DNA from 2 places in the Cupriavidus sp. C1SS-2L genome. Region 2 is predicted to be linked to the other one. Evidence: predicted binding sites of a transcription regulator. Region 2 holds the regulator's gene; the other holds the start of a gene.
The links. The regulator sigma-54, encoded in region 2, starts transcription at its own class of promoters, with help from an activator protein. The targets are predictions, from matches to a motif close to TGGCANGNAANCTGCTTT.
Positions count from the first base shown of each region.

Region 1: pqqA (pyrroloquinoline quinone precursor peptide PqqA) is a predicted target of sigma-54. The motif match lies at 5,954-5,971, and genes of this name have one in related genera.

Region 1 is NZ_CP172708.1:1,970,474-1,978,569, forward strand. It holds gene ACIGJG_RS09165 (hemerythrin domain-containing protein) at 1-198, shown strand, start outside; gene ACIGJG_RS09170 (argininosuccinate lyase) at 349-1,878, shown strand; gene ACIGJG_RS09175 (substrate-binding periplasmic protein) at 1,934-2,821, opposite strand; gene pedF (cytochrome c-550 PedF) at 2,890-3,369, opposite strand; gene ACIGJG_RS09185 (sigma-54-dependent Fis family transcriptional regulator) at 3,654-5,675, shown strand; gene pqqA (pyrroloquinoline quinone precursor peptide PqqA) at 6,043-6,117, shown strand; gene pqqB (pyrroloquinoline quinone biosynthesis protein PqqB) at 6,217-7,134, shown strand; gene pqqC (pyrroloquinoline-quinone synthase PqqC) at 7,131-7,823, shown strand; gene pqqD (pyrroloquinoline quinone biosynthesis peptide chaperone PqqD) at 7,820-8,092, shown strand; gene pqqE (pyrroloquinoline quinone biosynthesis protein PqqE) at 8,064-8,096, shown strand, end outside.
Region 2 is NZ_CP172708.1:381,628-389,723, forward strand. It holds gene rapZ (RNase adapter RapZ) at 58-942, opposite strand; gene ACIGJG_RS01790 (PsiF family protein) at 1,050-1,421, opposite strand; gene hprK (HPr(Ser) kinase/phosphatase) at 1,598-2,569, opposite strand; gene ptsN (PTS IIA-like nitrogen regulatory protein PtsN) at 2,644-3,099, opposite strand; gene hpf (ribosome hibernation-promoting factor, HPF/YfiA family) at 3,480-3,833, opposite strand; gene ACIGJG_RS01810 (RNA polymerase factor sigma-54) at 3,883-5,364, opposite strand; gene lptB (LPS export ABC transporter ATP-binding protein) at 5,466-6,266, opposite strand; gene lptA (lipopolysaccharide transport periplasmic protein LptA) at 6,296-6,937, opposite strand; gene lptC (LPS export ABC transporter periplasmic protein LptC) at 7,024-7,650, opposite strand; gene ACIGJG_RS01830 (KpsF/GutQ family sugar-phosphate isomerase) at 7,676-8,096, opposite strand, start outside.

The sequences.
Region 1 (8,096 bases), 1.6 Mb from region 2:
TACTATCGCAACCACCTTTCGACCGAAGAAGGACTGGTTATGCCGCGTGCGGCTCAGTTATTGACCGAAGCGGATTGGGCAGAGATCGCAGCCGCCGATTCGGCCATTGCCGATCCGCTGTTTGGCGCCAGGGTGCAGGAGCGCTTCGCGACCTTGCGCAAACAGATCGACGGGGAAGCGAAGGCATATATGCACTGACATACATGCACTGCCCCTGGAGGTAGCAGAGGAGCGTCAATCCATCGGCCCGAATGGGCATCCGGCAACAATCCTGACTGGACCGGTCGACGAACGCGCAATGATGCGCGAACATTGCCGACAATAAACGCCCCAGATACAGGAGATGCCATGCCCCTCACGCGGTGGAAGCGCAATACCTCGCGCATCCTCGGATCGTCAGCCCTCGTCCTGGTTGCCGCCTCGGCAGCACCCTTTCCCGCTTTCGCGGCGGATACCGTCCACCACGACGCCTTCTACTGGCTTGGCGAGATCAACAAGGCATCGGCCGTCATCAACACCGACGAAGGCCTGCTGGACAAGTCACTGGCACCGAAAGTTGCCGGGGGCATTGCCACCGTGCTCGCGAACGGCGACAAGCCCGGCGGCAAACGCCCGTCGACCGTCATTACGTTCGAGCCGCTGATGATCCAGGCCGCAGGCCAGGAAGTCACGCTGCTGCACGCCGGCCGCTCCAGCCAGGACATGCTGGCCACGGTCCGCGCGGCGATGCTGCGCGAGAAGGTCCTGGCACTGGCCGACCAGCTCAACAAGACCTCCGCCACGATCGTCGGACTGGCCAGGCAGCATGCCGGCACCGTCGTGCCCAACTACACCAACGGCGTAGCCGCGCAGCCGAACAGCTACGGGCATTACCTGCTCGGCATTACCGCCGGGCTCGACCGCGATGCCGAGCGGCTGCGCGAAGCCTATCGCCGCATCGACCGCTCGCCGATGGGCACGACTGTGCTCAATGGCACCGGCTGGCCGCTGAACCGTACGCGGATGGCGAGCTACCTTGGTTTCTCCGCGCTCGTCGACAACGCTTATGACGCGTCGCAGATCAGCGCCGTGGACCTGCCGGTCGAGGTGGCGTCGATCGTAACCAGCATCGGCCTGCACGCCGGCAGCTTCATCGAAGATGTGATGACGCAGTATGCCCAGCCGCGTCCGTGGATTCTCCTGCGCGAAGGCGGCGGCAATACCTATGTATCGAGCGCGATGCCGCAGAAGCAAAACCCCGGACTGCTGAATTCCACGCGGGAGCGCGCGTCGACCGCACTGACGCTGGCGATGGGGCCGGTGATGCGGGCCCACAACCTGCCGCCGGGCATGTCGGACGCCAAGGATGCCGTCGTCAACGGCGAGATGGTCGATAGCGCGATCCGCGTACTGCAGGGCTGGGACAAGATCATGCAAGCGCTCGTCATCGATCCGAAGCGGGCATTGGAGGAGCTGGACAGCGACTGGACTGCATCGCAGGAACTGGCCGATGAACTGATGCGCAAGTACAAGCTGCCGTTCCGCGTCGGCCATCATTTCGCGTCGGAGCTGGTCGAGTACGCGAAGGCGCATGACATCCGCCCGAGCGCATTTCCCTACGCCGAGGCGCGGCGCATCTATGCCGAGTCGGTACGCAGCTACAGCAGCACCACGGATTTCCCGATGAGCGAGGCCGAATTCCGTGCGGCGCTGGATCCGGTGGCGATCGTCAACCACCGTGTCACGAGCGGCGGCCCTCAGCCCGCAGAGATGGCGCGCATGCTGAAAGAGGAGGACCAGAAAATCGCGCAACAGGAGGCCTGGATCAAGGCAACGCGCGGTTCTATCGATGCGTCATTGGCCAGGCTCGATCGGGACTTCAGCAAACTGTTGAAGTAAGGTGTGGCGGCCTCGGCAGTAAGGCCCTGGGCCGCCCTCTTCCCCGCTCATTTCCTTATGGCTCCTGCATCGTTACCCCGTGGCTGGCAAAGATGCGGGCCAGTTCGCCCTTGCGCCGCACCGCGTCGAGCGCGTTTTCCAGCGATTCAGCCAAGGCCTTGTCCCCAGCCTTGATGGCCATGCCGATGGCCCATCCGCGCGGCGGCAACAGCGGTGAACTGATGTCCGCCGTGGCGAAGCGCGTGGCCGACTGACCCGCGGCTTTCAGCGCGCTCTCGTACTGCGCGCGGGTCACCACGACTGCAGCGATCTCACCAGAAAAAAGCGCGCGCAAGGCGTCCTCGCCTTCGGGGTAGATCTTCACCTTGTCGCGCAAGGCGCCGCCGGCGCCCGACAGCAAGGCGCTGGCGCCGCCCGAACCGGCGGCGGCACCGGTAGGCTGGCCGGCCAGGTCTTCGAGGCCACGAACGTCCGGCACGCGCTGGCGGTCGCGCACCAGCACGAAAGTCTCGCGGTAGTACGGCGCAAAGATCAGGGCCTGTTCGTTGGCGCGCATGAAGGTGCGGTCGACCGGCACGTGCAGCATTACGTCCGCCGGCCCGTAGCCGAGGTAATGGCCGCGCCATACCATCGACCGCAGATCGTCGGACATGTCGTCGTCGGCATCGAAGGGCAACAGCGACACCTGCAATCCCAATTCGCTGGCCAGGGCCTTGGCCAGCGCGACATCGATGCCGGTGTACTGGCTGCCTGCCACCGCCGAGAACGGCGGCAAGCCCTTGTAGACCGCTACCTTCAGCGTGCCGTTCTGGCGGATCCGGGCCAGGTCTGCCAGCGCCGGCCGGGTGCCGAGCAGCGCGCCTGCGGCCAGCAAGGCGCCGCACAGCCGGCGCCGGGCACTGCTGGCCGGCGAGGCAGCAGGCGGACAATGCATCGGGGACATGGAGTCTCTCCTGAACGCGGAATACAACAAGGGTGAGAGGAAGATCTGGCGTGCCGAACGGGACCGCTTCACTCGTGCCGCGATTCCAGATAGGTCTTGATGGCCCACACCGCTTCCTGGCTCAGCACGCCATCGAACGGCGGCATGTAGACACGGCCGTCGCGAGTGCGGCCCTTGCGCACGGTGGTGGTGAAGTACTGCGAGATCTCGGTCATGCAGGCCTGTTTCTTCTTGGCATCGGCGAGAGACACGCAATCGCCGTCGAGCTTGCGCAGGTCAGGCGCGATGCCGCCGGACACCGCTTCCAGGCCGTGGCAGCGCGCGCAGTTCTGGTTGTAGGCCGAGCTGCCGATACGCTGGGCTTCCTGCTGTTCGTTGCCGGCGCGATAGGGGTTGTCCGGGCGCCATTCGTCGCCGAGCTGCGGCAAGGATTTGGTGTCGACGGCTTGCGGCGTAACATCGCCATGGGCCCAGACTGTCCCGGCCGGGACAGCGCTCAGCATGGCGCAGAGCGAAAACAAGGCAAGCAGGCGGCGCTGCGTTCTCATGAGTGTCTCCTACAGTTGTGGATGGGATTTTTGTTTGCCATCATTTCCGCAAGAGACATACCAGCGGGCCGGAACGGGCACTGCACGGCGTTGCAGCAGGCTTTCCGGGGCTTCGCGGCGGCGTGTGCGGCGCACCATCGCCCCAGCGGTGTCCCGGAATGCCACACTCTGGCAAGCGTTTTGCTTCATGGCGCCACACTGTCGACGGCCTGCCCGGCGACGGCGATGAAGGCCGGCAGCGACCCGCGCAAAAGATCGCGGGCGAATTCATAGGAGACCCAGACATGACCATCCCAGCGGAGCCCACTCGCCCTGCCATCTCCGGCGAGACGGGCGACGGGGCTGTCCAACCCGAGCGCGCCGAACTGATCGCGCAGGCCCACCAGCGTTCCGCCTCCTATGGCCTGCGCCCGTACGAGTCGCCGGACTTCTGCCCGGTGCTCCAAAGCGAGCTGAAGACGCGCATCGAACGCAGCCAGTCGCTGTTCACCTACGCGCTGCCGGTAATGGAAACGCTCTACGACCAGATCGTGAACACGCAGAGCATGGTGATCCTGACCGACGCCGACGGCCTGATCCTGCACTCGCTGGGCGACGACGATTTCCTCGCGCGGGCCGACAAGGTGGCGTTGCGTGCCGGTGCCGACTGGTCGGAGGAAAGCCGCGGCACCAACGCCATTGGCACCGCGCTGGCCGAGAACCGCGCCACTCTGGTCCACGGCGCGGACCACTTCCTGGAGGCCAACCAGTTTCTGACCTGCTCGTGCATGACCATCCTTGACGCCTATGGCAAGACGGTCGGGGCGCTCGATGTGACGGGCGACCAGCGTGGCTTTCACAAGCACACCATGGCGCTGGTGCGGATGTCGGCACAGATGATCGAAAACCAGCTGTTCGGCAGCGCGTTCCGCGACATGGTCTGCATCCACTTTCATTCGCGCGCGGAGTTCCTGGGCACGCTCGTGGAAGGTATCGTCTCTTTCACGCCCGGCGGGCGTTTCCTGTCGTCGAACCGCAGCGGACATTTCCAGCTGGGCCTGACCAACAAGGCGCTGCAGGCGCATACCTTCTCTTCGCTGTTCGGGATGCCGTTGTCCCTGTTCTTCGATGCCGTGCGCGGTGCGCCGGCTGGTATCGTGCAGTTGCAACTGCCCAGCGGCGTCAAGGTCAGCGCGCGCATGGAATGGAAAGCCAGTCCCGCCTCGATGGCCGGCGCGGGTGTGCCCGCGACCACGCCAGATGCCGTCGCGGCACCGCGGCGACTCTGCCCTGCCCCCGCCAAGCCCGAAGGGCTGGCTGACCTGGACACGGGCGACGCACAGGTCCGGACCGTGATCGGCAAGCTGCGCAAGGTCATCGGCAAGGACATCCCGGTGATGGTACTGGGTGAAACCGGCACGGGCAAGGAACTCATGGCACGCGCCATCCATGCCGACAGCCCGCGCCACGCGGGCCCCTTCATTGCGGTGAACTGCGCGTCGATCCCGGAGAACCTGATCGAATCGGAGCTGTTCGGTTACGAGGAAGGCGCCTTCACCGGCGCACGCAAGAAAGGCGGCATCGGCAAGATGCTGCTGGCCAACGGCGGCACGCTGTTCCTGGACGAGATCGGCGACATGCCGCTGCATCTTCAGGGACGCTTGCTGCGCGCGTTGCAAGAACGCGCTGTCCAGCCGCTGGGCAGCAGCAAGGTGATCCAGGTGGATGTGCTGGTGGTGTGCGCCACCAACCGAAACTTGCGCGAGATGGTCGCCAGCGCCCAGTTCCGCGAAGACCTGTACTACCGCCTGAACGGACTTGTGGTGCGGCTGCCAGCCCTGCGCGAGCGCAGCGATCTCGACGTGGTAGCGGGCAAGCTGCTGCGCCAGGATCAGAGCCAGGGCCATGCCAGCGGCGAGCCACCTCGCATCAGCGATGCCGTGATGGAACTGTTCCGGCGATATCACTGGCCCGGCAATATGCGCCAGCTCGGCAACCTGCTGCGCACGGCGCGGCTGATGGCGGAAGGCGAAGCCGAGATCACGGAAGACCACCTGCCCGACGACTTCCTGGACGACTTGCGCGAACGCCAGCAGCAGGCAGCAACGACGGCGGCCCAGGCGGCGCCGGTATCCGCGGTTTTGCCCGTCGGGCAGGGGGCCGCACAGCCCACGCGGCTCGCCGAGGTCGAAGCGCTTGCCATCGTCGCCGCGGTGAATGCGCACCACGGCAATATCTCGGCGGCGGCCAAGGCGCTGGGGATATCGCGCAACACGGTCTATCGAAAGATGGAAGAGGCGCGCGCGCTGTCGCAACCCCCAGGCTGATCCCGAACGGCACGAAACAGCAGTGTCCCATTTCTGAACAGGTGTCTCACGCTGAAGCAGTCGTGACACAGCAAGCACGCAACTGCGTGCTTGCGGTAAACGCTTACCGTATGGCCTGATGCGTCGCAGCATGTGTTGGCCGCCGCCGCGCGACTGAAAGGCATTGGCCACGTCGCCATCCCTCGCCAGCCATCTCTCCCCCCAGTCCGGCAGCGCACGCATGCCTCCGCGCTTCCCGCAGTCACAGTTCACCGCAGATGGAAGTTGGAAATGCGTCTGGGCATGGATGTTGCCTTTTGGGTAACGCGGCAGCCCCGCTGTCGCGCCAAGACGATATTCACCAACGATGCCAACCAAGGAGAGAGACATGAACTGGACCACGCCTGCCTATACCGAGCTGCGGCTGGGCTTCGAAATCACGATGTACATCGCCAACCGCTGAAGCCTGCTGCACGCGGCGGCGTGCCGGCGTGCGGTTCCGGCATGCCGGAACCGCACGCCGGCCCCGCGCCTGGATGACCCACTTCGACTCGCTCGCGCCATGACAACTATCCGCGTACTCGGATCGGCCGCCGGCGGCGGCTTTCCGCAGTGGAACTGCAACTGCCACAACTGCGATGGCGTGCGCCGCGGCACCGTACACGCCACGCCGCGCACGCAATCATCGATTGCGCTGTCCGGCGACGGACCGGATTCGATACTCGTCAACGCGTCTCCCGACATCCTGCAGCAACTGCGCCAGACGCCCGCGCTGCAGCCGGCCCGCTCGCCACGCGATACGGCAATCGCCGCGGTGCTGTTGATGGATGCGCAGATTGACCACGTCACCGGCCTGCTGATGCTGCGCGAGCATCGCCAGGCCTTGCCGCTGTTTGCCACGGCCGCAGTGCTCGACGACCTGAGCAACGCGTTTCCGCTCACCCGCTTGCTGTCGCACTACTGCGGCTTGCAGACGCATACCTTGCCCTGCGACGGCACGCCGTTCTCCGTGCCGCCGCTGGACGGCGTCATGCTCACCGCGGTGCCATTGCAAAGCAAGGCGCCGCCCTATTCGCCGGGGCGCCACGCGCCGCGCCTCGGCGACAACATCGGCCTGCGCATCGAAGACCGCCACAGCGGGCGCCGCGCCTTCTATGCGCCAGGCCTGGGCAGCGTCGACGACCATGTCTTCGCAGAACTGCGCAGCGCCGACGTCGTGCTGGTCGACGGCACGTTCTGGCGCGAGGACGAGATGCGGTCGCTCGGCTTCTCCACGAAGGCTGCTGCCGATATGGGCCATCTCCCGCTGTCTGGCCCGGGTGGCATGATCGAAATCCTCGACCGGCTGCCCGCGAGCCGCAAGATCCTTATCCACATCAACAATACCAATCCCGTGCTGGTGGAAGACTCGCCGGAGCACGCGGTGCTGGCGCGGCACGGCATCGAGGTGGCGTACGACGGCATGGAGATCACGCTATGACATATTCCACCGCATCGGGTCCCGCGGAGTTCGAAGCGCGGCTGCGCGCCAAAGAAACCGGCTACCACATTCATCACCCGTTCAACCAGCGCATGGCGGCCGGATTGTGTTCGCCGGGACAGATCCGCGCCTGGGTCGCCAACCGCTTCTACTACCAGGCCAATATCCCGCTGAAGGACGCCGCCATCCTTGCCAACTGCCCCGAGCGCGACACGCGCCGCGAGTGGGTGGTACGCATCCTGGACCACGACGGGACTGACACCCAGCCCGGTGGCATTGAAGCCTGGCTGCGGCTGGGCGAAGCCACAGGGCTGGAGCGCGCGGCATTGCTTGACCATCGCCACGTGCTCCCAGGGGTGCGCTTTGCCGTCGACGCCTATGTCAACTTTGCGCGGCGAGCGCCGTGGCAGGAAGCCGTGTGCTCCTCGCTCACCGAGATGTTTGCCCCGGAGATCCACAAGGAGCGGCTCGCGGGCTGGCCCACGCATTACTCGTGGATCGAGGCCGCCGGGCTCGATTACTTTCGCTCGCGCATCCCGCTCGCGCAGCGCGACGTCGAGCACGGCCTGCGCGTGACGCTGGGCTACTTCCGTACACCGGAGCAACAGCAACGCGCGCTCGATATCCTGCAATTCAAGCTCGACGTGCTGTGGTCGATGCTCGATGCCATCCAGCTAGCCAACCCATGACGACCGATCCGCCAGACCTCGCCCGTCCGGTCCTGCACCGGACTTTCCGCCTGCAGTGGGAAGAGGCCCAGCAGAGCTGGGTGCTGCTCTACCCCGAAGGCATGGTGACCCTCAACGACAGCGCCGCCGCCATCCTGCAGCGCTGCGACGGTTGTCATACGCTGGACATGATGATTGACGACCTGCAGGCCGCATTCAGCGTGCAGGGCATCGCCCCGGAGGTACACGCCTTTGTCAAACATGCGACCGAACGCGGCTGGCTTGTCTGAGCCC
Region 2 (8,096 bases):
CCGCCATGGCTGCCAGGGTCAGAGATGCCTGGCGGCACCGGCGGACTGCGCAGCGGACTACGTTGCCGGCGCGAGCTCGCGGTGTCTCACCAGCACATTACCATGGGCCCGGAAATAGTTGGCAAGCCTTTCCGCAATATAGACCGAACGGTGCTGTCCGCCGGTGCAGCCGATCGCCACGGTCAGGTAGCTGCGATTGTCCGCAATGAAACTCGGCAGCCACTTTTCCACATAGGCGCGGATGTCTTCGGCCATGGCGAGCACCATCGGCTGCGCCTGCAGGAAATCGATCACGGGGCCGTCGCGGCCGGTCAGCGGGCGCAGCGCGAGGTCGTAGTACGGGTTGGGCAACGAGCGCACGTCGAACACGAGGTCGGCATCGCTGGGTACGCCGTGCTTGAAGCCGAACGATTCGAACAGCAGCGTTAGACGCTCGCTATCTTCGCGGATCAGTTCCTTGATCCAGCTGCGCAGCGTATTGGTGCGCACGTTGCTGGTGTCAATGCGGTGCGCGGACTCGGCCAGCGGGCTGAGCAGTTCGCGCTCCATCTCGATCGCTTCCATCAGGGCCCGGTCGTTGAACGCCGGTTCGCCGTCAGAGCCAGGCACGCCGTCAGTCAGGATCGACAGCGGGTGCCGGCGCCGCGTTTCCGAGTAGCGCTGCACCAGCGCGTCGGTGCTGGCCGTCAGGAACAGGACCTCGACCTGGTGCGTTTCGGCCAGTTCGCGGACCGTATCGGGCAGGTGTTCCAGCGATTCGCGGCTGCGGATGTCGGTGGCCACGCCCAGATGCGTGTAACCCTCGCTGGCGAGGTAGCGAGCCAGGTCGGGAATGAATTGAGCGGGCAGGTTATCGACGCAGTAAAAGCCTGCATCTTCAAGCACGTTCAGTGCGACGGATTTGCCGGAGCCGGAGATGCCGGTGATGAGAATGATGCGCATATCATCGGAAGGATAGCATCCGGCAAAGGCCTCGTCATGACAGCGCCCTGATGCAAACAAAAATGGCGAACCGCTCGGTTCGCCATGTCATCAGCGGGGGCTGAGGCTTACTTCGACAGGCATTCCTTCATGTACGCCTTGTACTCGTCGCCCTTCTTGCCCTTGCCTTCCTTGCTGCAGGCCGACATCTTTTCCTGCTGGCTCTTGGTCGGTTGCACGCCCTTGGCCGAGAGGCATTGCTTCATGAAGGCCTTGCGATCGTCGCCTTTCTTGTCGCCAGCCTGCTCGTTGCAGTCCTTCATCTTCTGCTGCTGCGCGGTGGGCGCCTTGGTGGCCGATGCCGGTACAGCCTTGTCTCCCGGGCCCGGTGCAGCCGGCATGGCGGGCGCGGCAGGCGTGGTTTGGGGTGCGGGCTGTGCCATTGCGCCAGTGGCCAGCAGCGGCGTCACCAGCACACACATCGCGATCAGTTTCTTCATGCTTGCTCTCCTGGCTGTGGGAAACTTCATGGCCACCTAATGCCAGCCAACGGCTGGTGCAGCGGCTCCGGACTGGGCTCGATGCCCATTACAGCACAAAACGAAGCATGTACCCACCGCGTTGACCGATTTGCCAACGTCGATGTAAGCAATTGAAAGCGAGTCGCGATGCCGGGTCAGAGCAGGCGGCCCTGGCCGCGCGAAACTGCGTCGGCCTGCATGGCAGCGCGCTGGCGGTCCATGAAGTCGCGCAGCGTGTCGATGCCGCGCAGGCGCAGGATCGTGTTGCGCACGGCAGCCTCGACCAGCACGGCGAGGTTTCGGCCGGCCGCGACCTGGATCTTGACCATGTGGATCGGCAGGCCAAGTACGTCGAGGTACTGCGAATCGAGCGGCAGACGTTCGAATTCGCCGTCGTTGCGGCGCACAAGCTGCACGACCAGCTTCATCTTCATTTTCCGACGCACGGCGGTTTCACCGAAGATGGTCTTGATGTCGAGCAGGCCCAGGCCGCGCACTTCCAGCAGGTTCTGGAGCAGCGGCGGGCAGCGTCCTTCGATGAAATCCGGCCCAAGGCGCACGAAATCCACGGCATCGTCGGCTACCAGTCCGTGGCCGCGCGAAATCAGTTCCAGGCCCAGTTCGCTCTTGCCCAGGCCCGACTCGCCCATGATCAGCACGCCCATGCCGAGAATGTCGAGAAACACGCCGTGCATGGTCACGCGCGGCGCGGAAATGCGCGACAGGTACAACCGCAGGTGGTCGATTACCGCTGCGGACGACACCGGCGTGGTGAACAGTGGCGTGGATGAACGCGTGCAGCGCAGTTCCAGGTCCGGCGGCGGCTCCATGCCGTCGGCCACAACGAGGAACGGCGGCTCCAGCAGGATCAGCTCGCCCATCTGGCGCTTGCGGGTTTCGTCGTCCAGGCGCTGGTAGTACGTGATTTCGGGCTTGCCGAGGACCTGGATCCGGTTCGGGTGGATCAGGTTCAGGTGGCCGACGAGGTCCGCGGCCGAGGTGGCCTCGCGGGCAAACTCCACGTCGAAGGCGCGGTCCGCACCTTCCAGGCCAGCCACCCACGAGAGTTTGATGTCGGCTGCGTTGTCGTCGAAGATCGACTGCGAGGTGACGCCGGTGAGTTCCATGCGGTATGACTTTCGGGGCGGGGGCAGTGCCGGGCTTTAGGGTCGTCCGGTCTGTTGCCAGCCCAGGGGAAGGGTCAGGGATGCCACTGTGTCAGTAGCTGATGCACTTCTTCGGGTGTGGCCAGCGTTGCGAGGCCTTCGCGCATGTCGCGATCGGACAGCAACTGCGCGATTTCCGAGAGGATCTCGAGATGCTGCTGCGTGGCCTGTTCCGGCACCAGCAGGAAGATCAGCAGCGAAACGGGTTTGCCGTCGGGTGATTCGAAAGGGATCGGCTCGGCCAACCGCATGAACGCGGCCAACGGCTGCTTCAGTCCCTTGATGCGCCCATGCGGAATGGCCACGCCTGCGCCAAGGCCGGTCGAACCGAGCGACTCGCGCGCAAACAGGTTGTCGGTCACGGTCGCCCGCGCCACGCCATGGTTGTTCTCGAAGAGGAGCCCGGCTTGCTCGAAGACACGCTTCTTGCTGGTGACGCTGACGTCGAGGTTGATGTTGCCGGGTGGCAGCAGTTTGGCCAAACGATTCATGGGCGATGCGAGGATTTCAGTTAGCAGGCAGATGGGACTGCTCGGCCGTGCAAGGCTGCGGGCCGCTTTATGGCGATACCATGGTTTGCCAGGCGTTTGGCCATTATAGAGCAGCGTCTCCCCTGACTTGTGCAACGCAGCGTCGGGCCTTGTGTATCCCTGTGCCGTGCTCGTGCCGCCGCACCGGGATAGGGCGCGCGCACAGGAGTCGCTACCGGCTATGTCTTAGAGAGCATACACCGCGCCGCGTCAGTTGCGAACACCTATGCCAGTAACCTGCACAGGATGGCCGCCAACAGACGCAAAAAAGCCGCGCTACATGGCGCGGCTTGCTTTTCTCAGTCCCTTTCAGCGGCCAGCCTTACGACCGGCAGGCATGATCATTGCTGCTGTAGTTGCGCTTCGGCCATCTGGTACTTGACCGCTTCGCGGTCGTGGCCTTGCACGCGATCCTTGTAGCGAAGCACCTGGCGGTCCAGCTTGTCGACAAGTGCGTCGATGGCCGCATACAGGTCTTCGTGATGGGCTTCAACAAAGATGTCCTTGCCCCGAAGGTGCAGATTGATTTCCGCGTACTGCCGCCTGTCCTTTTCCTTATGGTTATCGACTGAAAGTAGCACGCTAACGCCAATGACTTGATCGAAATGCCTGACGATACGCTCCAGCTTCGTTTCCACGTACTCACGCAGCGGAGGCGTGATGTCCAGGTGGTGTCCACTGATCTTGAAGTTCATAGCGCTTCTCCTTCTGAAAGAGCTGCACCAGGCAGGCGGTGCAACTCGGCTACAAAGTCTTGCGGAGATTGACAGCGGGGATCTTCAGGGCTTCGCGATACTTGGCGACGGTACGGCGCGCGACAACGAAGCCTTGTTCACCCAGCAATTCGGCAATTCGGCTGTCGGAAAGAGGACTCCTCGGGTCTTCGGCTCCTATAAGTTGCTTGATCAAGGCGCGGATCGCCGTTGATGAAGCCGCGCCACCGGTTTCGGTGGACACGTGGCTACCGAAGAAGTACTTCAGTTCGAAAGTACCCATCGGCGTTGCCATGTATTTATTGGTCGTCACCCGGGATATGGTTGACTCGTGTAATCCCAGTGTATCGGCAATCTCCCGCAAAACCAAGGGGCGCATCGCGATTTCGCCGTGCGTGAAAAAGTTCTTCTGACGTTCGACAATTGCCTGTGAAACTCGCAGGATTGTGTCGAACCTTTGCTGAATATTTTTGATCAGCCAACGTGCCTCCTGCAGCTTTTGCTGCAGCCCGGCAGCGCCGGATTCCCCCTTCGCTCCGCGCAGGATCTGCGCGTACATGTCGTTGATGCGCAGGCGGGGCATCACATCCGGGTTCAGCTGTGCAATCCAGCCGCTGCCGCTCTTGCGCACGAACACGTCGGGCACTACGAAATCCGCTTCAGGCCGGCTGTACGCATGCCCGGGATACGGCGCGAGCGAACGGATCAGTTCATGCGCGGCTTTTAGCGCCGCTTCGTCCACCTGCAGCGCTTTTTTCAGGCGCGTGTAGTCGCGCACCGCAAGCAATTCAAGATGATGCTGGACGATCGACAGCGCCAGTTCGCGCTGCGGGTGCTGCAGCCGGCGCAATTGCAGGCTCAGGCATTCGGCTGCATTGCGCGCGCCCACGCCCGCCGGGTCGAAGCTCTGCAGCAGCGTGAGCATGGCCTGGACTTCGTCGACTTCGAATTCGAGTTCCTCGGGCAGTTCCGAGCAGATCTCGTCGAGCGACGTGCTCAGGTAGCCGTCGTCATCGAGCGATTCGATCAGGAAGATCGCCAGCCCCTTGTCGCGCAGCGAAATCTTCAGCGGCGTGAGCTGTTCCATCAGATGTTCGCGCAGCGTGGGCTCGGCATCGCGCAGCTGCATGGGCGTCTTTTCGTCGTCCTCGCCCTGGGGGCGCCGCGCGAAATCGTCGAGGCTCCAGTCGCTGCCGTAGTCGTCACCGCCGCTGTCGGTGTAGTTCTCGTCATCGCTGCCGCGTGCGCTGTCGGCATTCGCTTCGCCATTGCCCTGCGGTTCGGCAGGAGCGGGAGCCGGGGCACTTTGCAGGTTGACCGAGCCATCTGCCGCTACGCGCAGCGGACTTTCGATCCAGTCGTTTTCGCGCTCCAGCAGCGGGTTCTCCGTGAGCGCCTGCTCGACTTCCTGTTGCAGTTCCAGCGTTGAGAGTTGCAGCAGTCGGATCGACTGCTGCAGTTGCGGCGTGAGTGCCAGATGCTGCGAAAGGCGGAGCTGGAGCGACGGTTTCATGCGACCTATTTTATGCGCATCTTTCCGATGTTGGAACGGAAATTGCTATCGCATGTGTCGCCTGATCGTCTCTTTCCCGGTGGCCGCGTGCCACCCCCGCTTCACATGCGGAAATTCTCGCCCAGGTAGACGCGCCGCACCGATTCGTTCGCGATGATGTCTTCAGGCTGGCCCGCCGCGAGCACGGTGCCTTCGCTGATGATGTACGCGTGGTCGCAGATGCCGAGCGTCTCGCGCACGTTGTGGTCGGTGATAAGCACGCCGATATTGCGTGCCTTCAGGAAGCTGACGATGCGCTGGATTTCGCCGACCGCGATCGGGTCCACGCCGGCGAACGGTTCGTCCAGCAGGATGAAGCGCGGCGACGATGCCAGCGCGCGCGCAATTTCAACGCGGCGGCGTTCGCCGCCCGACAGCGAAAGCGCCGGGTTGTTGCGCAAGTGGGCGATCTGCAGGTCGTCCAGCAGCGTATCGAGCCGCGCGTCGATCTCGGCCTTTGGCAGCGGCTTGCCGTTCACGACCTGGAGCTCCAGCACCGCGCGGATGTTCTCTTCGACATTCAGCTTGCGGAACACCGACGCTTCCTGCGGCAGGTAGGAAAGCCCCATGCGCGCGCGTTCGTGGATGGCCAGGCCGCTGATGTGCTGCCCGTCGAGCACGATATCGCCCTCGTCGAGCGCCACCAGGCCGACGATCATGTAGAACGACGTGGTCTTGCCGGCGCCATTCGGACCCAGCAGGCCCACGACCTCGCCGCTTTTCACGTCGAGCGACACGTCCTTGACCACCGTACGCGTCCCGTAGCGCTTCTTCAGGTGGCGCACGACCATCGTGCTGCTCTCGGCACGGACGTCGTTGGCGGCGGAAGCGGGCGTGGGGGCGAGTGTTGCGGTATCGGTCATGATGGCGGTCGTGCGCTCGCGCGCGGGATTCAGGGCTTGCTGGACGGCGCGGGCGCCGGCTTCAGGTCGAGCGGCGCGGCAGCGGCCGCACCACTCGCTTCCTGGCGCGGCGAGAGCACCGCGCGCACGCGTCCAGACGGGTTGCCGGCCGAGGTGTTGTCACCCCCGCCGGCCGCGGTATAGAACTCATTGCGGCTGTCATAGGTCAGCACCGCGCCGCGGATCTCGTCGACGAGCTTGGCACCTTGCAGGCGCGCCATGCGTGCGTGGCCGATCAGCTTGGACAGCTCCTGCTTGCCGTCGTACTCGATGCGATCGCCCCAGCCGTCCATGTACTCGTCGACGCCGTCACGCTTCTGGCGGATATACGCCTGCTTGCCGCCCTTGGCCGTGGCCACCGCGTACTGGTAGCCCTCGGGGTCGGTGCGGATCTCGGCGGCGTCGGACTTCAGCACCATGGTGCCCTTGGTCAGGACCACATTGCCGGTCAGCGTGTAGATCTGCTTGACGTCGTCGTAGCTGGCGTTATCGGCTTCCAGTACCAGTGGCTTGTCCCGGTCCGCGCGTTCGGCATGGGCGGCCGGCGGCGCCAGCGCGGCAAGCACGGCGGCTGCGGCCAGCAGCACCGGGGCGGCGCGCCGGCGGGACAAGGTCGACAGGGAGGCAATCATGTTGGCAAAGGGTCGCAGGAAGGCGGAAATTCGCGCGAACCTCGGGTCCGCGGTGCCGCCCCGTCGCGCGCGGGCGGCTGTTGTTGTCAGGATCCCGGAGTCCGGGCAGGTGCACCGGTAATGATGGTGCCCCGTACGTTACCCAGCAATTGTACTTCGCGGGTAACGTTGTTGAAGATCAGGCCGTTGGCGGTCATGACCGACGGGCCGCGCGTGAGCTTGACGGCCTTGTCGGTCTTGACGATGTCATCGTTGAGCAGCACCTGGAAGTAGCTCGACGCCGCCGTCAGCAGCGGGTCCTTGGCCGCATCCGCTCCCTGCTGGCGTTCGACGAAGCCATTGCCATACAGGTCGATGACCGAGCCTTCGGCGTTCATGCGGCCGAGGTCGGCACGCGCGGACACCGGCGGCCGGTTAGGCTGATAGGCGCGCATGGCGGGACGGGTCACTTCGTAGGTCTGGTCGTCGTCGAAGTGGACCATCTTGTCGCCGGTGAACCGCACCTTGGTGCCGCCGTCCTGCGCCAGCTCGGTGGCCGAGAACCGCTCAATGTAGTAGTCGGCCTCGTGCTTGCGGACGACAGGCGCCTTGGTGCCTTCCTGCTGCGAATTGATCTGCACCAGCCAGAACGTGCTGCCTGCCACCACTGCCATCAGCAGCAATGGCAGCAGGCGCAAGACGATCCCGGTGAGGGAGGACAGGAGGGCCTGCATGGTCTCTTTGCGTGCGCGCCGTGGATCAGATGACCTTGGCGCGGGTCAGGTCGTGGATGTGCAGCGCGCCCACCAGGCGCCCGTCATGGTCGACCACCAGCAACTGGTTGATGCGGTTGGCTTCCATGACCTGCACGGCTTCGACGGCCAACTGGTCTTCGTGCACCACGTGCGGGTTGTGGTGCATCACATCGCCGATCGGCACGGTCTTCCAGTCGCGCGGGGTTTCCAGCAGGCGGCGCAGGTCGCCGTCGGTGAAGACGCCGATGGCCTTGCCGTCAGAGTCGACCACGGCGGTCATGGCCATGCCCTTGCGCGTGATTTCCATGAGCGCCTGGGCCAGCGGCGTGTTTTCGCGGACCTCCGGCACCGCATTGCCGCTGCGCATCACATCGCGCACGTGGGTCAGCAGCTTGCGGCCGAGCGCGCCGCCCGGGTGCGAGCGC